Regions from separate parts of the Ruegeria sp. BG3 genome, predicted to be linked through region 1. Evidence: riboswitches for the same ligand, from Rfam matches in the RefSeq annotation. Region 1 holds a riboswitch; each other region holds the start of a gene.
The links. Region 1 has a riboswitch for cobalamin ahead of nrdH (glutaredoxin-like protein NrdH). Riboswitches for the same ligand answer to the same signal wherever they lie in the genome.
Positions count from the first base shown of each region.

Region 2: it holds a riboswitch for cobalamin, as region 1 does, so the genes downstream of both, ACR0AI_RS09285 (DUF1636 family protein) here and nrdH (glutaredoxin-like protein NrdH) in region 1, are expected to answer to the same signal.
Region 3: it holds a riboswitch for cobalamin, as region 1 does, so the genes downstream of both, ACR0AI_RS05720 (DUF1636 domain-containing protein) here and nrdH (glutaredoxin-like protein NrdH) in region 1, are expected to answer to the same signal.

Region 1 is NZ_JBQFTE010000007.1:44,390-51,699, forward strand. It holds gene ACR0AI_RS12075 (pyrophosphohydrolase domain-containing protein) at 1-201, opposite strand, end outside; gene nrdF (class 1b ribonucleoside-diphosphate reductase subunit beta) at 201-1,172, opposite strand; gene nrdE (class 1b ribonucleoside-diphosphate reductase subunit alpha) at 1,184-3,307, opposite strand; gene nrdI (class Ib ribonucleoside-diphosphate reductase assembly flavoprotein NrdI) at 3,289-3,702, opposite strand; gene nrdH (glutaredoxin-like protein NrdH) at 3,718-3,939, opposite strand; cobalamin riboswitch at 4,025-4,216, opposite strand; gene ACR0AI_RS12100 (DEAD/DEAH box helicase) at 4,305-6,182, opposite strand; gene ACR0AI_RS12105 (hypothetical protein) at 6,420-6,872, shown strand.
Region 2 is NZ_JBQFTE010000005.1:39,793-47,102, forward strand. It holds partial or broken gene ACR0AI_RS09255 (GH1 family beta-glucosidase) at 1-506, shown strand, start outside; gene ACR0AI_RS09260 (glucokinase) at 573-1,532, shown strand; gene ACR0AI_RS09265 (carbohydrate kinase family protein) at 1,561-2,487, shown strand; gene ACR0AI_RS09270 (D-lyxose/D-mannose family sugar isomerase) at 2,506-3,171, shown strand; gene ACR0AI_RS09275 (hypothetical protein) at 3,292-3,504, shown strand; gene ACR0AI_RS09280 (hypothetical protein) at 3,510-3,998, shown strand; cobalamin riboswitch at 4,033-4,237, shown strand; gene ACR0AI_RS09285 (DUF1636 family protein) at 4,344-4,691, shown strand; gene ACR0AI_RS09290 (ABC transporter ATP-binding protein) at 4,688-5,464, shown strand; gene ACR0AI_RS09295 (ABC transporter substrate-binding protein) at 5,477-6,427, shown strand; gene ACR0AI_RS09300 (FecCD family ABC transporter permease) at 6,429-7,310, shown strand, end outside.
Region 3 is NZ_JBQFTE010000002.1:416,378-423,687, forward strand. It holds gene ACR0AI_RS05705 (hypothetical protein) at 426-1,133, shown strand; gene ACR0AI_RS05710 (hypothetical protein) at 1,546-1,707, opposite strand; gene ACR0AI_RS05715 (NAD(P)-dependent oxidoreductase) at 1,956-3,026, opposite strand; cobalamin riboswitch at 3,053-3,256, shown strand; gene ACR0AI_RS05720 (DUF1636 domain-containing protein) at 3,340-3,720, shown strand; gene cobW (cobalamin biosynthesis protein CobW) at 3,717-4,772, shown strand; gene cobN (cobaltochelatase subunit CobN) at 4,778-7,310, shown strand, end outside.

The DNA of each region.
Region 1 (7,310 bases):
CACGTATTGGATGTCACACAGGGCATCTAGCACCTCGACCAGATTGCCATCCTCCAACGCTGCGCGCAGCTCCGCAACTTCCTCTTCTAGGATCGCCAACCGCATCTGTGCGCGCGTCTCGGGGATTGCGGGTGCGTCCACGACCGGCACGTCAAAGGCTTCGTGCCAGTCCCGAACGATGGTCAGAGTGTCCTTTGCCATCAGAAATCCCAGTCTTCGTCCTCGGTCGCAACCGCCTTGCCAATGACATAGGAGGAGCCGGAGCCCGAGAAGAAGTCGTGGTTCTCGCTATCCGGGCTGAGGGCAGCTAGGATCGCCGGATTCACTTCGGACACTTCCGGTGGGAACAGGGGCTCGAACCCGAGGTTCTGCAACGCTTTGTTGGCGTTGTAGTGGAGGAAGACCTTCACATCCTCGGTCAGGCCGAGTTCGTCATAGAGCTCCTCGGTGTACTGGTTCTCGATCCCGTAAAGTTCGAACATCAAGCCAAAGGCATAGTCCTTCAACTTCTGCTGTTCCGCCTCGGTGAGCTTCTCGTAGCCGCGCTGGAATTTGTAGCCGATGTAATAGCCATGCACGGCCTCATCCCGGATGATCAGGCGGATAAGGTCGGCGGTATTGGTTAGCTTGGCGCGGCTGGACCAGTACATCGGCAGGTAGAACCCGGAATAGAACAGGAAGCTCTCGAGAAACACCGACGCGATCTTGCGTTTCAGCGGATCGTTGCCCGGAGCGTATGTGTTCAGGATCGCCTCGGCCTTTGCCTGCAGATGCGGGTTTTCTTCGGACCAGCGGAACGCCTCGTCGATCTCTTTGGTCGAACAGAGCGTCGAGAAGATCGAGGAATAGCTGCGCGCGTGAACCGCCTCCATGAAGGCGATGTTGGTCAGCACGGCTTCTTCATGCGGAGTGACAGCATCCGGCATCAAGGCAGGGGCACCGACCGTGTTCTGGATCGTATCCAACAGGGTCAGGCCTGTGAAGACACGGATGGTCAGCTGCTTTTCATGGTCCGTCAGCGTCGCCCAGCTTTGGATATCGTTGGACAGCGGCACCTTCTCGGGCAGCCAGAAATTGACCGTCAGGCGGTTCCAGACCTCAAGGTCCTTGTCATCCTCCAGACGGTTCCAGTTGATGGCGCGGGGGATCTTGGTTTGGATCGTGTCTTTCATATCGTTTCCCCTTACAGCGAGCAGGATACGCAGCCCTGCACCTCGGTCCCTTCAAGGGCTTCCTGGCGCAGACGTACGTAGTAGATGGTTTTGATGCCTTTCTTCCACGCGTAGATCTGCGCGCGGTTGATATCGCGGGTCGTGGCCTCGGCCGGGAAGAACAGGGTCAGCGACAGGCCCTGATCCACATGCTCGGTCGCCGCCGCATAGGTGTCGATCAGCGCCGCGGGGCCGATCTCATAGGCATCGCGGTAGTATTCGAGATTGTCATTGTTCATGAAAGCAGCCGGATAATAGACGCGGCCAATCTTGCCCTCTTTGCGGATTTCGATCTTCGAAACGATGGGGTGAATCGAAGAAGTCGAGTTGTTGATATAGCTGATCGATCCGGTGGGCGGCACCGCCTGAAGGTTGCGGTTATAGAGGCCGTGTTTCATCACATCGGCCTTCAACTCTGCCCAGTCGTCGCTTGTGGGTAGGGTCACGCCGTCGAACAGAGCCTTCACCCGATCGCTTTCGGGAAGCCAGTCACGGGTGGTATATTTGTCGAAGAATGTGCCCGAGGCGTAGTCGGAGGTCTCGAACCCCTTAAACGACGCCTTGCGTTCCTGCGCCAGTTCGCAGGAGGTGCGGATCGCGTGATAGGCTATGGCCGCGAAATACACGGATGTGAACTCGACCCCCTCGGGCGAGCCATAGTGGATATGTTCGCGCGCGAGGAACCCGTGCAGGTTCATCTGCCCCAGACCGATCGCGTGGCTTTCATCATTGCCACGACGTACCGACGGCACCGAGTCGATTGCCGACATCTCGGACACCGCCGTCAGCGCACGGATCGCAGCGCCGACAGTACGGCCCAGATCACCGCCATCCATCGTCTTGGCAATATTCAGCGAGCCGAGGTTGCAGGAGATATCCGTGCCCAGATGCGAATAGCTGAGGTCATCATTGAACTCGGAAGCTTCATTGACCTGCAAAATCTCGGAACACAGGTTCGACATGTTGATCCGGCCCGCAATGGGGTTCATCCGGTTCACCGTGTCTTCGAACATCACGTAGGGGTAACCGGATTCGAACTGAATCTCTGCAATGGTCTGGAAGAACTCACGCGCATTGACCTTGGATTTGCGGATTCGCTTGTCATCGACCATCTCGTGATACTTCTCCGTCACCGAGATTTCCGAGAACGGCACGCAATAGACCTTTTCTACGTCATGAGGCGAGAACAGGTACATATCCGCGTTTTTCTTCGCCAGCTCGAAAGTGATGTCGGGGATCACCACGCCAAGGCTCAGCGTTTTGATACGGATTTTCTCATCCGCGTTTTCGCGTTTGGTATCGAGGAAGCGCATGATGTCTGGGTGGTGCGCGTTCAGATACACTGCACCCGCGCCTTGCCGCGCACCCAGCTGGTTGGCGTAGGAGAAGCTGTCCTCCAGCAGTTTCATCACCGGGATCACGCCCGAGGATTGGTTCTCGATGCCCTTAATCGGCGCGCCGTGCTCGCGGACGTTGGTCAGCAGCAGCGCCACACCTCCGCCGCGTTTGGACAGTTGCAGGGCCGAGTTGATGCCGCGACCGATGCTCTCCATGTTGTCCTCAAGCCGCAGCAGGAAGCATGAGATCAACTCCCCGCGTGAGGCTTTGCCCGCGTTCAGGAAGGTGGGCGTGGCGGGTTGGAAACGACCGTCGAGGATTTCTTCCATGAAGGATAGGGCCAGCGCCTCATCGCCGCGCGCCAGCGCCAGCGCGGTCATGACGACGCGGTCCTCATAGCGTTCCAGGAACCGCTGCCCGTCACGGGTTTTCAGCGTATATGAGGTGTAATATTTGAACGCGCCCAGAAAGGTCGGGAACCGGAACTTCTTGGCATAGGCCGCATCCCAGATCTTCCGCATGAAGTTCTTGGAATACTGGTCCAGAACGGCCTCTTCATAGTAGCCCTCAGACACCAGATACCCGAGCTTTTCATCCAGCGAGTGGAAGAACACGGTGTTCTGATTTACATGCTGCAGGAAATACTGCCGCGCGGCCATACGGTCGGCATCGAACCGGATCTTCCCCTCACCATCGTAGAGGTTCAGCATCGCGTTCAACGCGTGATAGTCCTGCTCGTTTACGCTGCTGTCGAGCATAGATGTCTCCCTAGTTTTTCCAGCCCGGCGCGGACGCGGGCGATGTCGGTCTCTGTTCCGGCCAGCTCGAATGTGTAGAGCAGCGGCACGTTGCATTTCTGGGCGATGATGCGACCGGCCAAAGCGTAGGTCGCACCGAAATTGCGGTTGCCTGTGCCGATCACCCCAACGATCCCGGTGCGTCTGTCCGGGTCGTTCAGAAACCGGATCACCTGTTTCGGAACCGCCCCGCGCCCTTCGCCATCGGCATAGGTAGGGCTGATCAGCACATAGGGGTGTCCGGGGTCAGGCAGCGGGTCCATCCCGTTCGGAATGCGGAAAGAGGTCAGGCCCAGCCGCGAGACAAAGCGGTGGGTGTTTCCGGATTTCGATGAGAAATAGACCAGCGCCGGAATCGGCGCGGCCATGGGTCAGGCCAGTTGGGCGATCATGTCCGGGCGGAAACCCGACCAGTGATCACTGCCCGCCACAACGACAGGAGCCTGACGATAACCCAGCTCGGTCACATGGGTCATGGCGCTGTCGTCCTGGGTCAGGTCGATGACGTCATAGGTGATGCCTTTTGCATCCAGCGCTCGGGTGGTGGCGGTGCATTGTACGCATGCGGGTTTGGAATATACGGTAATGCTCATGTCGTCCTCTGTCCTTTTAATGAATGCCGAGGACGCTGCGGGCAAAATGAACCCTGAACACGCCCCCGAACCCTCCGTTCGCGGTTCTCTTTCTTTGCTTACGGCAGGTCTCCTGGCTCGCGGATTGATGTTCGGACTGGCCTTCCCAAAAGCTTGCTTTCAGTGGCGTATTCAGCCAAACTATCCGCTTACAGTTGCGGGGGCAGCGCCGGTTTTTCACCGGTTTCCCTCTTAGCTTTCAACAGGAATCGAAAGAACCGAAGCAACACCATATTGGGGTCGGTGGCGGCAAGTTGTCAATATATGGTGTGGCGAAGAAAATAAATTTCTTCGCTTGCACAACCTGCCGCGTGCGCTAAGGCGGTTTACTTTTTCCGCTTGGGCATCGCGTTGCCACCCTTCATCGCAGCCGCACGTGCGCGGTTTTTCTTGCTGCTTGGCTTACCTTTGGGCGGAGGCGGGCCCTTCGGACGGCGCGCAGGTTTCTTGTGCTGATCGCCCGAGGGGGCCTCATCCCGTTTGGGCCGCGTTTCGGGTTTGGGTTTCTCGGCCGATTTCCGGCGCGGTTTTGCGGGCTGTGGCTCAGCCGCGCGGGCCGGGCGTTCAGCACGTTCGGGGCGCTTCTTGCCTTTGAAGTCGCGCTTGGGACCTTTGCGGCCACCACCGGCAAGGGCGGGTGGCGCGTCCAGTTGCACAAGGGTCTTGGTGCCTTCGACGGTCATCTCGGGGCCGATGGCCTTCAGGAAACCTTCGACACTGCTTTCGCGAATCTCGATATAGCTTTCAGTGTCGGCAATGCGGATCGCGCCGATATCGTCTTTGGTGATCTTGCCCGCCTTGCACAACATGGGCAGCAGATAGCGCGGCGAGGCGTTTTCGTTGTGTCCCTCCGACAGCGAAAACCACACGCTTGGTCCAAAGGGCACGTTCGGCTTTGGTGCTGTATCCGGCGTGTCGCTCAACTCCTCGGGGGCGGAGTGCTTGCGCCCGTATTGACGCAGGTAAGCCGCCGCCAGCTGCTGCGGTGAAAAGCGCGAGACCAGATCGTCGACCAGAGCAGTTTCGCCCTCGGTTACTTCCACGGTCCAGTCATCCGAGCTGAACATCCGCTGCATGTCCTGCGCCTGAACCTCATCGGCCGAGGGCGCAGACCCCCAATCGGCTGTCAGCTTGGCGAATTTCAGCAGGCGTTGCGCCTTTTTGAACGATGCGGGCGGCACGATCAGCGCGCTGACGCCTTTCCGCCCGGCGCGTCCGGTTCGCCCCGAGCGGTGCAGCAGCGTTTCATGGCTGTTCGGCAGTTCCGCATGGATCACCAGATCAAGGTTCGGCAGGTCGATGCCGCGCGCCGCCACATCGGTCGCCACACAGACGCGGGCGCGTCCGTCGCGCATGGCTTGCAGCGCGTTCGAACGTTCGCTCTGCGTCAGCTCTCCGGACAGGGCCACGACCGAGAATCCACGATTCGACAGTCGCGCCGTCAGGCGGCTGACCATGGCGCGGGTGTTGCAGAAGATGATGGCGTTGGGGGCCTCGTAGAAGCGCAGCACGTTGATGATTGCGTTCTCACCATCGCGCGGGGCCACATTCATCGCGCGGTATTCGATATCGGCATGTTGCGTGCGCTCGCTGACGGTGCTGACACGCTCGGCATCGCGCTGGTAGCGGGCGGCGAGGGAGGCGATGGCGCGAGGAACCGTAGCGGAAAACAGCAGGGTCTGACGCTCAGACGGGGTCTGTTCCAGAATGAACTCAAGATCTTCGCGGAAGCCCAGGTCGAGCATTTCGTCGGCTTCATCCAGAACCACGGCGCGCACGGCGGTCAGGTCAATCGACTCACGCATGATATGGTCGCGCAGGCGGCCTGGGGTTGCGACCACGATATGCGCGCCACGGGCCAGCGCTCGCCGCTCGTCGCGCATATCCATGCCGCCGACACAGGACGCGATGAACGCCCCTGCATCCGCATAGAGCCACGCCAGTTCGCGTTTGACCTGCATCGCCAATTCGCGCGTCGGCGCGATGACCAGCGCCAAAGGCGCGCCAGCCGCATCGAATACATCCACGTCGCCCAGAACGGTCGGAGCGATGGCGAGGCCGAAGCCAATGGTTTTCCCCGATCCGGTCTGCGCCGAAACCAACATGTCGCGCCCTTCCAAGTCGGGCGCGGATACGGCGGTTTGGACAGGGGTCAGCGTGTCATACCCTTTGCGATCAAGGGCGTCTTGAAGTGTTTGTTTCATGGCTCGGCTCTTTGGGATGCTGCGGTCACCCTCAGAGCGTCTTGTACGCGGATGATCGTCGAAGGGCTCTCCTTACCGAGTGAGGCGCCGAATGTATAGTGCGGAAAGCGGGCTGCACGATCAAACACAGCATGAACGCTTGATGAAGGTTCCTTCAGGAAAGTTGTAACCGGTCGCCCTCCTCCCAATCTGTTGAACACAGCCAGAGATGGCCCCACTTTCAGGGAGAATGAGATCATGACCAGATTTATGACTGCCGGAGCAGCCGCTCTGGCCACGAGCCTAGCCCTTGGCACTGCCGCTGCCGCCGAAACCACGCCTGATCTGCGCGGTATTTGGACGGCCAGCCAGACTACGGTTTCGCCGTCGAATTCGGCTACCGGCGATGCTCCGCGATTTAACCAGTCGGAATGGGTGCTCGAAATTCAGGTTCAGAACGACAATGCGTTCTGGGGTCCGAGTATGTGGCGACGCAATGCCATGGATGACTGGACGATGTACGAGGCCACGGGTTCCATCAGCCAGGATGGCTCTGGAAAGATCGGGATTGTCGAAAGCTCGGCCGAGCCAGCGATAGGCGTGAACGCCTTGATCGACGCGCGCTACGAAGATGGGCGAATTTATGCGGATTTCCGTAGCCTGCGGACTGGAACAACCTACAGCACCGTTCTGGAACGTCAGGTGAACTGAAGCGTTTCCGGCCCGGCCGGACTGTAGGGGGTACGGACTGTCGCCTGATTTTGACTGCGACAGAATAGTAGGTAAACCGTCCGGGTCGGAACGCTTCTCAATATCGGAAAACTCGTCTCCATAGGGAGGAGGCGGACCGGACGGTAATTTCGCCGCTCGCGACATGATCCATGATATGCCGGGTCTACACGCGGTGTTCCTCGACTCGGGGTATTCGGATCTCGCGATCCTTCAGCGCGAAGTCGCGCGCGGTGAAAAACTCGCCGTCCGGTCCAAGCTTCATTTTAGGTGTATGGCATCCTATCCGCCATATGCCGCAAGTTCTGCTGGCAGGATTTGTCCAGTCGGTCTTTTGCGAACATATCTGTTTTGCCTCCGCGACCGACGTCAGCACGGCTGGCGTTTTTTAAGCGTCGGTTAAGTACCAATACCGGGCGC
Region 2 (7,310 bases), on a different contig from region 1:
GATTGGAGCCTCATTTGCCCGAGGGTTGGCAAGATGATTTCGACACAATCGGGGCACCGGTCGATTGGTGCGGCTTGAACTACTACACCCGCAAGCTGATCACCTCGGCAGACAGTGCATGGCCAAGCCTGACCGAAGTGCCCGGCCCTCTGCCCAAAACTCAGATGGGTTGGGAGATCGACCCCGACGCCCTGACCCGTTTTCTGAAAAGAACCGCAGAAGACTATACCGGTGATCTTCCGATCTATGTTACAGAAAACGGCATGGCGAGCGCCGAGCGCCAGCAAGACGATGAGCGCATCGCCTATCTGGACGATCACTTGACGGCGGTGCAACAGGCTTTGGCTGCGGATGTGCCCGTAAAGGGGTATTTCATCTGGTCTTTGCTGGACAACTACGAATGGGCCTATGGCTATGAAAAACGGTTTGGATTGGTAGACGTGGATTTTGAGACGCTGAACCGTAGGCCCAAAGCCTCCTTCGCGGCTGTAAAGGCCGCACTTTCCAAGGGCTCTACCGAACGACAGGCCTATCGCCAGCCGTCTGGCTCTTTGCGACCACATTGGACATTGGTGGCCGATATAGGCGGTACGAATACGCGTCTGGGCATTGTCTCTGATGGTAAGCTGACCGCATTGCACAAACACCCGACGGGCACCCTGCCCGATCTGCTGGACGCGTTGCATCGTATACGCGATGAAATTGGCACCGCGCCACAAGCCGTTGTAGCGGCTGGGGCCGGACCGGTGCGCGACGGGCGCATCCAACTGACCAACGCGAATTTGGACCTGTCCGAGGACGCTCTGGCCAAGGCGACGGGGGCCACCAACACCTACGTGATCAATGACTTTACGGCAGCAGCGTGGTCCGTGGCCGAAGTGACAGAGGCTGACGTATCCGTCCTGCAAGGTTCTGCCACTCCGCCGATGGGTACGCGATTGGTCGTGGGGCCTGGAACCGGTTTGGGTGTCGGCGCGCTGCTCTATTCGGAGGGGCATTTCCACACCGTCTCAGGCGAAGGCGGCCATGTTGGCCTGTCTCCGCGCACGCGGGATGAGGTCGATATCTTCGACGCCGCCCGCCATCTGGCGCCCGAATGCTCTTTCGACAACAGCCTCGTACTTGAGGCCGAAATGTTCCTCAGCGGAACCGGCTTGCCGATCCTCTATCAGGCCGCTGGCATGGCGGCTGGGCAGGCCAAGCCTCCCGTTCGTACCGCCCGAGATATTTTGCAGGACGCGCAAAACGGTAGTGACCCGATCGCCGTTCGCACCGCAGATTTGTTCATCAGCCATCTGGGTGCGTTGATGGGTGACATGGCCGTCACAGTGATGCCTGCCGGTGGCGTCTTCCTTGTTGGTGGCGTAGCCGAGAAAAACCGCTGGATGTTTGGCGAAACCTTCCGCAACGCGTTCAATGCAGGTGGGCGTTTCAGCGAGTTGCGGCAGTCGATGAACCTTTATATATCGGAACAGGCCGAATTTGGCATTGTTGGCGCTAACAACTTCTGTAAAAATGCGCTTCAGCGATAACTGAGCGTATTTTGGAAGAGGATGTGGGATGATCCTGTGTTGCGGAGAAGCCCTGATCGACATGATTGCCGAACCGACCCTGTCCGGGCGGGACGGTTTTGTTCCACATTCCGGTGGCGCCATATTCAATACCTCTATCGCTTTGGGCCGGTTGGGCGCGCCCGTTGGACTGCTGACCGGCCTGTCCTCGGATATGTTCGGGCAGCAATTGGCCGATGACCTGAGGGCCAGCCACGTGGACACGACACATGTGATTGCCTCGGACAGACCAACCACGCTGGCGTTTGTTCAACTGAAGGACGGCCACGCCACATACACGTTTGTCGACGAAAACACTGCGGGTCGGATGTTACGGGCCGAGGATATGCCGCGCCAACTCCCCGCGGTTTCAGCGCTGTACTTTGGTGGCATCAGCCTTGCCTGTGAGCCTTGCGCGGATGCCTATGCCGCGTTGGTGGCGCAACATGGCGCGAACTGTGCTGTGATGTTGGACCCCAATATCCGACCCGGTTTTATACAGGATCAGACCCGCTACCGCACGCGGTTGAACCAGATGATCGAACAGACCGATATCGTCAAAGTCTCGGATGAGGATCTGGACTGGATCATCCCCGGCCCGGAAAGCCACGATCAGAAAGTTCCCCTGCTGCTTCAAGCAGGCCCCTCTGCCGTCATCGTCACACGCGGGAGCGAGGGCGCCTCGGGTTATCTGGCCAACGGCACGTTTGTCTCAGTCCCTGTCAAACCGGTGCAAGTTGTGGATACGGTTGGCGCGGGGGACACGTTCAATGCAGGGGTTCTGGCCTCGCTGGAACAGGCTGGCCAGCTGACAAAGCCGGGCTTGAAAACACTGTCCCCGGATGCACTACGCGACGCTTTGACCTTGGGTGCAGAGGTGGCCGCTGTGACCGTCTCGCGCGCCGGAGCCAACCCGCCCTGGTCGCACGAATTATAGCCCTACGAAGAGTCCGAGATGAAACGATCCGAAATCAACCGTATCAAGACCGAAGCCCAGGCATTCATCAGTTCATTTGGTGCCGTTCTGCCGCCTTTCGCAGATTGGACACCTGAGCAAATGCGCAGCGCCGATGCCGACAGCATCCGCGCCCATGGGTTAGGATGGGATATCACCGACTACGGTCAGGGCAAGTTCGATGAGCTTGGGTTGTTCCTGTTCACCCTACGCAACGGCAACGTGAGCGATCTGAGTCGAGGGCGCGGTATGCTCTATGCTGAAAAGCTGCTGATCTCTCGCGACAAACAGCTGTCGCCGATGCACCGCCATATCGTCAAAGCCGAGGACATCATCAACCGAGGCGGCGGCGATCTGGTTATGGAAATCTATGCCTCGGACCCCGATGGCGGTATCGACCGCAATACCCCAGTCACTGTTCCCAGCGATGCCTGCCCTGTCACCATACGGCCCGGAGAGCATCTGCGCCTGAAGCCAGGTCAGAGCGTGACCTTGATGCCCGGCATCTGGCATGCCTTCTGGGCGGAAGGTGGGGATTGCTTGATTGGCGAAGTCTCAACCGTGAATGACGACCGGACGGACAACGTATTTGAAGACCCGATCCCCCGCTTTGCAACAATCGAAGAAGATGCATCACCGGATTTCCTGTTGGTTGCCGACTACTGACTTCATTAAGAATTTCGCGCTTGCATTTTCTGACTAATTTAGTCAGTTAACGGCTGACCCAGTCAGATTCAGTTGGAATCATCGCCCGGTCCCATTTTTGCGACCGAAAGATAACCTGACATGCGAAAATCCCACGCCGACCTGTTGGCCATGGACGCTGTTGCCAGTCGCCATGGCTGCGCATTGAAACCAAAACTGAGGCAGGCGATTGAGGCTGATCTCAGCTTTTCCGTCCGCGCTGCATCACCGCGTCTTGAAACGCCAGTTGATCCCAATACGCTTCCGCAAAACGTCCACCTATTGGCCGCGAAAGCCCTCGACCCCAAAAGGTAACGCGCATGAAACACTCGGCATTCAACCACACACTGCCCCGCGTCGAATTTGACGGTTTCGAACGCGGTTTGCTGCCTGTCATGCGGCACTTCATCCTCAGCTTCACAGAGCCGGAAACGCAGGCTTGGCAACATGCCTTTTCGGTAGCGACCGAGCGTTGGGGGCGCGATCAGGGGCTTGTTCTGGCGCATCTGGTCTTCAAGATTATCAAGGCCACGCTACACACCCGCCCTCTGGGTCTGGCCTTCAAAGACCCGCTTTGTGTTGAAACACGGCAAGAACTGACATGTGACGAGCACGCCCTGCTCCGGATGCTGCATCACATGCGCCGCGACGAAACTCCGGCAGCGCGCGATGCCTTGAATGATTTGACCGGAGACTACCCGGACGCCCATCTGATACAGGCCGGTTTGACCCTGGCCAGCCAGTTCCCGACAAATGGCGTCGGACCGGGCCAAAGCGCGCGCAGGCCAACCCTGCGCGTGGTCCGATAGCGCGATTCCGGCGCTTGACAACAGGAGCGTGAGCAGACTAGCTGCTCTGGATGGTTCCCGACGGCCTGTGCCTTAGGGATGAAAATGGGAATACGGTGCGGCCCAAGTGCCAATGCCGTGACTGCCCCCGCAACTGTAAGTGGAGAGCGACGCCACAAAACCACTGGCCCCTAAGGTCGGGAAGGTTGGCCGAGCAATGACCCGCAAGTCAGGAGACCTGCCATCACAGTTTAACCAACCCGGGGCGGGGTGTCCCGGAAGGAGGCTCGATGGCACATCTGCGTGCTGATGCAATTCATGGCTTTTGCCTTCACTTGGCTTTTATTCAAGTTGGCTACCCGTGCCATGGCTGATCATTTTGTCCTGATATGCGGCACCTGCACTGGGCCGATCCCCGCACATAAGGCGAAGGAAACGCTGGATAGCCAGCTGCCCGAGGGGTTCTCGACACACCTGATCGACTGTATGGCCGGGTGCGACCGACCTATGACGGTTGGGCTGCAGGCCAAGGGAAAGGCGCAATATCTGTTTGGCGACATTCAATCCCCCGCCGATCTGAGCGCTTTGGCTGAGTTCGCCCATCAATTCCGCGACAGCGAGGATGGCTGGACCAGCGCCTCGACCCGTCCCTTGGCGCTCTATACCAAAACCCTGTCGCGCATGCCCTGCCTGCCACCGGAGAACACGGCATGAGCTTTCTGGTCGCTGAAAACCTGGAATACTATGCCCTGAACGGCGATGTTCTGCTGCGCGACACCTCGTTCACGCTTGAGGAAGGCGCGATATTGGCCGTCGCTGGCCCGAACGGAGCTGGCAAGACGACGCTGCTCAACCTCTTGTGCGGCGTCGAAAAGCTGGCACTGGGGGATGTGCGCATTCAGGGGCAAAGCCTGCGGAAACTGTCGTCGCTGGAGCGGGCCAGACGGATTGCCGTTGTCGGTCAGCAAGAAATGCCCGACGGGCGGCTGCAACTGCGCGATTATGTGGCCCTTGGGCAAATCCCGATCAAGGCCGACAAATCCGCCGAAGCTCTTAAGACGGACCTGCAGCGCGTATTGGACACCACCGAACTGTCCCATCTGGCCGGCAAACAGATGGCAAAACTGTCCGGCGGAGAGCGCCAGCGTGCTCATATCGCACGGGCTTTGGCGCAGAACCCCTCGCTGCTGTTTTTGGACGAACCCACCAATCATCTCGACCCTGATGCCAAAGGGCACATGCTGTCTCTGGTCGCCGAGTTGGGCGTGACGGTTGTGATGATCGTCCACGATCTGGTCATGATCCCCGAATTCGCCAGCCACGTGGCCCTGATGAAGAACGCGCAACTGACGGCCTTTGGCCCGGTCTCCGAAGTTCTGACGCCAGACCGCGTGCGCGAGACTTTTGGTGTTGACTATCTGTGTTTCCAGCACGAAGGACGCGTGATCCCCGCGCTAGACATCCGAAAACGAAAGCTTTCATCTTAACAGGAGAGATTGATGAAACAGAAACTCTTGTCCGCTGCGGTTCTAAGCGCACTGGCAAGCGGCGCTGCCGCGCAAGAGATCACCGTCGACAATTGCGGTGAACCTCTGGTGTTCGACAGCAAGCCCGAGCGGATCGTGGTTCATGACATGAACATGACCGACATGGCCTTTGCGTTGGGTCTTCAGGACAGCATCGTTGGTCTGACCGGCATCACCGGCTGGTACAAAACTAGCCCCGATTTCGACGCGCAGCGCGGTGACATTCCCGAGCTCGCCCCGAAATACCCGACGGTCGAGAACCTCGTCGCAGTCGAACCCGACATGTTCTTCGCCGGGTGGTACTACGGTATGAAGCCCGGCGGTGACGTTACCCCCAACACGCTGGAGCCCTTTGGCATCAAGACCATGGTGCTGACCGAAAGCTGCATCCACCTTAACAAAGACCGTCCCGAAGCCAGCATGGATCTGCTGTTTGACGACGTTCTGCGTCTGGGCAATGTCATGCAGGTCGAGGACAAAGCGACCGCGCTGGTCTCGGGCTGGAAAGACCAACTGGCCGCGATCGAGGCCAAAACCACCGATCTGGAAAAACCCCGGGTCTTCCTGCTGGACGGCCCGGCTGATGCGCCCTTTACCGCAGGCAAATATGCCATTCCCGACGCGATGATCGCAGCGGCTGGCGGCGTCAACGTTACCCATGACATGGACACTAGCTGGGGCCGCACCTCGTGGGAGGCTGTCGCCGCCTCGAACCCCGAATTCCTTGTCCTGCTGGACTATCAAACCGGCAACGGCGCGGCGGATACGTTCAAGTTCCTTCAGGAACATCCGGTGATGTCGCAGACCGATGCGGTCAAGAACGAGCGCTGGATCGGCCTGCGCTACGAAGAGCTGACACCGGGACCGGCAAACATCGAAGCGATCGAGAAGATGGCAACGGCGATGCACCGGGGAAACAGCTGAGATGACGAAGACGGGCCAGGCGGTCCTGCTGGGGGCGGTCATTCTGACCGCCCTTTTGCTGCTGTCGACGATCTACGGCACCACTCCGATCCCCTTGGCCGAGGTTTTCACCGCGATTGGGCTGGGTACTGGCGTAACTGAGGGCGATATGTCCCCTTTGCACCGGATCGTCTTTGACCTGCGCCTGCCCCGCGCGTTGTTTGCGGCGGTGATTGGGGCCGGGCTGGGTGTTGTCGGGGTCGTTTTGCAGACGACAACGCGCAATGACCTGGCTGACCCGTTTCTGTTTGGCCTCTCGTCCGGGGCCGCTGCGGGCGCCGTTCTGGTCATCACTGTAACAGGCGATGTTCTGGGCATCTGGACCCTGCCGCTGGCGGCGTTTTGCGGGGGCCTGATCGCGTCCGGCATTGTTCTGGCCCTGGTTCAGAGCCTACGTACCAGCGCGCCGGAAAAGCTGATCCTTGCAGGCCTGGCTGTGTCTTTCCTGTTTTCGGCCATCACCAACTATCTGATCTTCGCCGGCGACAGCCGCGCCGCGCATTCCGTCATTTTCTGGATGCTAGGCGGCCTTGGTCTGGCCCGGTGGGAGACCTTTCCACTTGTCGTGCTAGGGCTGACCCTGATCCTGGGCTATTCCCTCTATCGCAGCCGCTGGCTCGACGCGCTTCTGACGGGGGATTTTACGGCCTCAACACTGGGTATTCCAGTGCAAGGCCTGCGGTTTCGGATGTTTCTGGTCGCCGCCTTGGCCACGGCCAGCTTTGTGTCGGTGGCAGGCGTGATTGGCTTCGTCGGCCTGATGGTCCCGCATATCGCCCGAGGCATCGCGGGAACGCTCCACCGCAATCTCTTGATCACATCCGCCGTCGTCGGGGCCATCCTG
Region 3 (7,310 bases), on a different contig from region 1:
TTGCATTTGAATTTCTGCCAAAAAAGTAGGGAGTTAACGGTTTTTTGGCTTAGCTGAACAAATACATTCGAATCTCGCCATGTATTTCACATGGTGATCAGATTTCGTTTGCTGAACAAGCGTCTGGGAAACCGTTTTGCTCCAATTTGAGAACCCCGCTATGATGTTCGCAGCTATCATCGGACGCATTCTGGTCATTTCACTGACACCGGGTTGGTCAGCAATACTCAGGATGGCCACTCTTATCAGAGCCGCGATATTGTTCACCAGCTTTGACAACAGCCCGCCTGACCATCGCGCAGTGGCATGTATTGCCTATGTTCGAGATGTCGCCACCAACGTAATTTTTAGGCGTTCCAGTGAGGCCGAATTGCATAGACGGGCCGGGACTAAGAACAAATACTGGAAACGCTGCGAAGCAACGTGTGGAAGATCACCTCCACCACAAGACCGTCATCTGTAAGTTGAGCGGAGAGTGGGCCTATGATCGTTGGGTATCTGCTTATCAAACTGCTGCCGACGAAGGCGAAACGTTGGCAATGAGCAATCTAGCCGAAATGCTCATGTCGGCAGGTTTCTTAAAGGAAGCTCAGATTGAGCTTCAACGCGCAAATGACCAAGAAGCTCACAAGAACGTCGCGAAATCGCAAGTGAGACTCGACTCGATTCCGTTGGATGAAGAAGAAGACAAAGCAAAAAAGTTGGATGGGGCACCTGAACTAAGCCAATTTCTTTCAGCGGTTGGTCATTGTATCTGGCAGCCCAGCCCTACTGAAATTGGCCGCGTTTGGATAGATGGTGGCGTCTCGCTTGCAGTTAGCAAGGAAAATGATCGTGTCACAGCATCTGGTAGCTATGAAAAAACGGATGCAGAGAATGCTCTTACAGCTTCAGTGACAGACACTCAAGAGAAGCCAAAGGACACATACGACGTTACAATTAACGGCCGATTCGTCGGTTCGGTATTGTTAGGAGAGTATTCTTCGAAACGCCGAGGAAAAACCCGACAACCTCTAGGTTGGTTTGACTTCGCAGAGAGCAAGAAAGAGCTTATCGCGATTTATGATCCCGCACGCCAAGTTCTGAGTTGTATGATCGGCAAAGAAATAAAGGAGTTAGAAGTTCGAGATTGAACCCAATCAAGTCGAGTAAGGCAATGCGACATCGCCGACTATCACGAACGTCCAGATAGCTGTTTTTGAAAAAACGGACTCTGCGCAGTGCTTCCGTCAGTGGAGCATTGCGCTGCGAGTACTGGCAATACCTACCTAGTATCCAGACTCACTGCCCTCGCGCTGTTCATAGACTGCTTGAGATTGGCCTCTGCTCGGTATTCTTTGCTTTGGCTTTAAAACAATGGTGCCAATACGGCCGGAGAACCCCACAAAGTCTTCCTCTGAGTGCTTTCACTGGATGATGAAATGGAACCGAACCACCATCTTTTCATTTTTGCGGTTCCCAATCCTTTAGCGCGTTGTCAAGTAGTGTCAGTTCGCGTTCTTCCATTAGGGCGGTATAGCTGATCCGAATTCATCCGACCGGGCGTCATGCGGCGTTCTCCGCATCTTTGAGATACTTCTCAATCGCCCAGCGACTGATCGTTGCCAGCGACACGCCCTTGCTCTTTGCAACGGTGTCGATCTGACGCTCAGTTTCCGGCTTCATTGGAACCGTCACACGGTCCGTGGAATCTAATCCTCTGGCCATTTCATTCTCCTAACTTGGTACCCACAAGTTATGAGAACTTTTCACACTATAATAATGAAAAATCCGATATAGTTGTTTATCTATAAGGAGTTAGACTATGGACGTAGAAGCTATTTATCGTGAAGAAATCCGGACCTTGATCCGTGAACAGTTAGATCCGGCAAATTGCAAATCTGTGTACACCGGTTCGATTCCGGTACTCGCCTCCACATCCCCTTCCTCTTAATACCATCTCCGGAAATCAGTTTTCAGGAGGAACGCCCCTGAGGCACAACCTCGTACCCTGGTTCTTCCGGCTCATCGTCTTGCATTTCCGTAGGAAAACCCGGTGCGCGGATGTCCAAACCCGTGGCCTCTTCCAGGCGTTTGATGATGTTTGGCGAAAGCTCACGCTCGCCAAACCGGGCGATGCCGTCTTCAAAAATCTTGATCATTACCGGATTGATTTCCAGCGGAACACCGGCGCGGTCGGCGACGTCCTGAAACAGGCCGATATCCTTTTTCACCAAATCCATCGTAAACGAAATATCGCGCGAGCCGTTCAGGATCACCTGGCTTTCGGTTTCGTGCACGAACGAGGTTCCTGACGAAATCTTAATGGCCTCATAGGTGGTGTTCAAATCCATCCCGGCGGCCTTGGCGGTAACCAACGCTTCAGCACAAGTGATCAGGTTGGCTGTGGCCAGATAGTTGGTCAGCACCTTAAGAACCGAGGCTGAGCCGAGCTTTCCGGTGTGCAGAACGCGCCGCCCCATGGTCGTAAGGAAGGGCAGAATGCGTTCGAAGGTGTCGCGATCGCAGCCAGCGAAGATCGAGATATTGCCGGTCGCCGCGCGGTGGCAGCCACCCGAGACAGGGCAATCGACGGCGGCCCCTCCGCGCTCCAGAACCAATGCCCCCAACCGCTTGACCTCAGCCTCGTCGGTGGTGGACATCTCCATCCAGATCTTACCGGGGCCAACCTCAGGCAGCATCTCTTGCATCACCGCGTCCGAGGCCGCAGGCGACGGTAGGCAGGTGATCACGGCATCGCAATCGCGCATCATCTGGGCCGGGTTTTCAGCCGCTTTGGCGCCTTGCGCGACAAAGGCCTCGACCAGATCGGAACTCAGGTCATGAACTGTCAGATCGATTCCATTGCGCAGCAATGACCCCGACAGCTTGCCACCCACATTCCCAAGCCCGATAAAACCTACTTTCATGGATTTCGCCTCCGTTTGCGATTTGAGGCCATGCGACCATGCATCAGCGCCATGTTCATGCCGCCTAGCGACGCTGGCAGGTCGCTTTTCAACGTGCCGCAGCGGTCTGGGCTGCATCGCGCTTGACAAGCTGCGGGTGCGTGCCGCATGAGCCTCGTGTTGGTGTCTGTGAGAACAGATGAAAAGGGAATGCGTCAACGGGTTTTCCGCCAAACGCAGCCGCCCCCGCGACCGTGACCGGAGAGGGTGCCCAAGCCACTGGCGCAAAGCCGGGAAGGCGGGACATCCGACAGAGGACGCCTCTGACATCCGCAAGCCGGGAGACCTGCCAGCGCCCGAAGATGAAACCGGACGGGGTGTTCCGGTGTCGGGTCAAGGGACCCGCATGAAACCCCGTCCCCCACGATGAGGATTTGGGGGGATGAGAGACATGACCGAGACCGCTCCGGTCGAATTGCTGGTTTGCACCACCTGTCGTCGCGGGCTGCCCGTTGAAGACGATGCGCAACGCCCCGGCACCCTATTGCACAAGGCGCTTGAGCAGGCGGACCTGCCGGAAGGGATTACCCTTAAAGCCGTGGAATGCTTGTCGAACTGCAACGAGGGCTGCTCCATCGTGCTGCGCGGCGGCCCGGATCGCTGGACCTTCGTTTATGAACATCTGAACGAAACAGACCATGTCGACGTGATCGTTGACGGCGCCACCAAGTACCTCGCGACCGAGGACGGCTTGGTCAAATGGCGCGAACGCCCCGAACATTTCCGCAAAAACTGCGCAGCCCGCATTCCCCCGATTGGAGCCCTGAAATGAGCAACTTGGAAAAACTCCCCGTCACCGTGATCACTGGCTTCTTGGGCTCGGGCAAAACCACGCTCGTGAAGCACCTGATGCAGAACCCGCAGGGCAAGCGTCTGGCCGTGGTGGTCAATGAGTTCGGCGATGTCGGCGTCGATGGCGATATCCTGAAATCCTGCGCGATCCCGGATTGTCCGGCGGAAAACATCATGGAACTGGCGAACGGCTGCATCTGCTGCACTGTGGCCGATGATTTCATCCCGACCATCGAAGCCCTTATGGCGCTGGAGCCGCGCCCCGATCACATCCTGATCGAAACCTCGGGCCTCGCCCTGCCCAAGCCGCTGCTGAAGGCGTTCGACTGGCCCGATATCCGATCAAAAATCACCGTTGATGGCGTCATCGCGTTGGCCGATGCTGAGGCCGTCGCAGATGGGCGCTTTGCTCCGAATGTCGAAGCCGTGGACGCTCAGCGCCTGGCCGACGACTCGATCGACCATGAAACACCCCTATCCGAGGTGTTTGAGGATCAGATTTCCTGCGCCGACATCATCCTGCTGACCAAGCCTGATCTGGCCGGTCCCGAAGGCGTGGCCAAAGCGAAAGAGATCATCGCCGCCGAGGCCCCTCGCCCGCTTCCCGTTGTCGAAGTGGCCGAAGGCGCCGTGGATGTGCGCGTCGTTCTGGGTCTTGAGGCCGCAGCCGAGGATGACATGGACGCTCGCCCGTCGCATCACGATGGTCACCACGATCACGAGCACGACGATTTCGAAAGTATCATCGTTGATCTGCCGGAACAGTCCGATCCTTCCGATCTGGTCGCCAAGATCGAGCGTCTGGCCAATGAACTGAACATCCTACGCGTAAAAGGCTATGCCGCCGTTCAAGGCAAGCCTATGCGCCTGCTGGTTCAGGCCGTGGGTGCTCGTGTGCGTCACCAGTATGACCGTCCGTGGGAGCCCGGTGAAGACCGCCGCTCGCGTATGGTGGTGATCGCCGAACATGACGACATCAGAGAAGCAGAAATCCGCGATATCCTCGCTGGTGTCACCGAGGCCGCTGAGTAAGACCAATGCACGTCGTCTTCCGCGAAAGCCACGGGTTAGAAGAAACAGAAACCCCAACCGATCTGGGCCAGAGCCCGGCGGATTTGGTGGTGCTGTCCTTCTCGGACAGCGACCTTGGCGCTTTCGCGGCAGGCTGGCACCGTGGTGGCGGGCCAGAGGGGCGGATGCCGACCCTGCGACTGGCCAATCTGACGGCGCTGAAACACCCTCTGTCCGTCGACACATACGTGGAACAGACGCTTGAGGGCGCCAAGGGCATTCTGATCCGCCTGATTGGTGGCGTGCCTTACTGGGCCTACGGGTTGCAGCAAGTTCTGTCGCTGGCGCAGGCCAAGGGGATCGCGTTGGCCGTCCTTCCCGCCGACGGGCGTGAGGATACGCGGCTGGATGAGTATTCAACCCTGCCCGTCTCGACCCTGCGCCGTCTGGCACATCTTTGCGACACCGGCGGTGAAGTCGCGGCACAGGCCGCCTTGGCGCAGATGGCATTGGCGGCGGGGCTCTACGCCGGCCCTGTTATGGGGGCCAAGACCCTGCCCGAATCCGGCGCGTGGTGCCCTGTGCGCGGCGTGATCCCAGTTGATACAGCCTTTGCGGGCGACGCAAAACGTATCGTCATCACCTTCTATCGCGCCTATCTGACCTCGGCGGATACGGCCCCTGTCGCCGCCGTGATCCGCAGCTTGCGGGATCGCGGGTTTCAGGCCGTGGGCCTCTTTGCCCCCTCGCTCAAAGCACCTGCTGCCGCTGAATGGCTGCGTGACAACATCGTCGCTTTGAAGCCTTCGGCGATCATCAACGCCACCTCTTTCTCGGGCAAAGGCGCATCGGGAACGTCCCCTCTCGACGCAGCAGGCGTGCCGGTATTTCAGATGGCCCTCGCCACATCCCGCCGCAAGGCTTGGGCCGAGGCGGAACGCGGCCTTTCCCCCGCCGATCTCGCCATGCATGTGGTGTTGCCCGAAGTCGACGGACGCATTTCGGCGGGCATCGCCTCGTTCAAGGAACCGGGCAAGCGTGATCCGCATCTGGAATATTCCCGCTTTGCCCACCGGGCCGAGCAAGAGCGGATCGAAGCGATTATCGACCGCGTCACCGGCTGGCTAACCCTGCATGACAAGCCCAAGGCGGATCAGGTGCCCGCGCTGGTGCTGTCGACCTATCCCGGCAAAGACTGGCAAATGGCGCATGCGGTGGGCCTCGACGCACTGGCCTCGGCCGAGGCGATGCTGACCGATCTTCAGGCCGAGGGCTACAGAACCGCGCCGGCTGAGCCGATTGCGGAAACCCTGCTGGACGCGCGCATTTCGTGGCCTCTGGAAGATTACAAGGCAGCCCTAGCTGACTTGCCCGAGCAACTGCGCGCCGATCTCCAAACCGTTTGGGGCAAGCCCGAAGACGACCCGGATTTTACTGAAGGCGCGTTCCACTTCTCCGCCCTGCGCCGAGGCAACGCGCTCGTTGCTCTACAGCCCGAACGCGGCACACCCGAACTGCGCGATGACGACTATCACGACCTGTCTCGCACCCCGCGTCACAGCTACGTCGCCTTCTATCTGTGGCTGCGCAAGGGGCTGGGCGCAGACGCTTTGATCCATATCGGCGCGCATGGCACTCTGGAATGGCTTCCGGGCAAGTCCGTTGCTCTGTCGGCGAATTGCTGGCCCGAGGCGCTGATCCGCGACTTGCCAGTGATCTACCCTTTCATAGTCAATGACCCGGGCGAGGCCGCGCAGGCCAAGCGTCGGATCGGGGCTGTCACGCTGGGCCATATCCCGCCCCCGATGAAGGAAAGCGGCACCCCGGATCGCATGGTGCGTCTGGAATCGCTGCTGGATGAGTTCTCGAATGCGGACGGACTGGATCCCAAACGCCGCGACCGCCTTCAGGAAGATATCCGCGACGAGGCGCAGGCCATCGGGTTGGAGAGCGATTTGGGCCTCGATCAGGCCACCTGCACCGCCGAGGCGATTACCCGCATCGACCGCTTTGTCTGTGACATCAAGGAAAGCCAGTTCGGCGACGGGCTGCATATCTATGGCCGTGCACCGGAGGTGTCCGGCACTTTCGACTCCGCGCCTTCGGCCCATGCGGAACGCAGCGCTCTGATCGACGCGCTGGCCGGGAAACGGATTGAGGCCGGGCCGTCCGGCTCCCCCTATCGCGGTCGCTCGGATGTTCTGCCGACCGGGCGGAACCTCTATACCACCGACCCCCGCTCGGTGCCCACGCGGGCGGCCTACACCCAAGGCGTCAAACTGGCCGAGGAACTGGTCCGCCGTCACCTTCAGGAAGAAGGCGACTATCCCAAGGGGCTGATCGTCGACCTATGGGGCTCGGCCACCATGCGCACTGCAGGCGAGGAATTCGCCATGGCGCTGCACCTACTGGGCGTGAAACCGGTCTGGGACAAAGGCTCCGAAAGGGTCTCGGGGATCGAGGTGCTGCCGATCACTGATCTCAGCCGCCCGCGCTTGGACGTGACGCTGCGTGTGTCGGGCCTGTTCCGGGACGTCTTCCCGACCCTCTCGGCGCTTT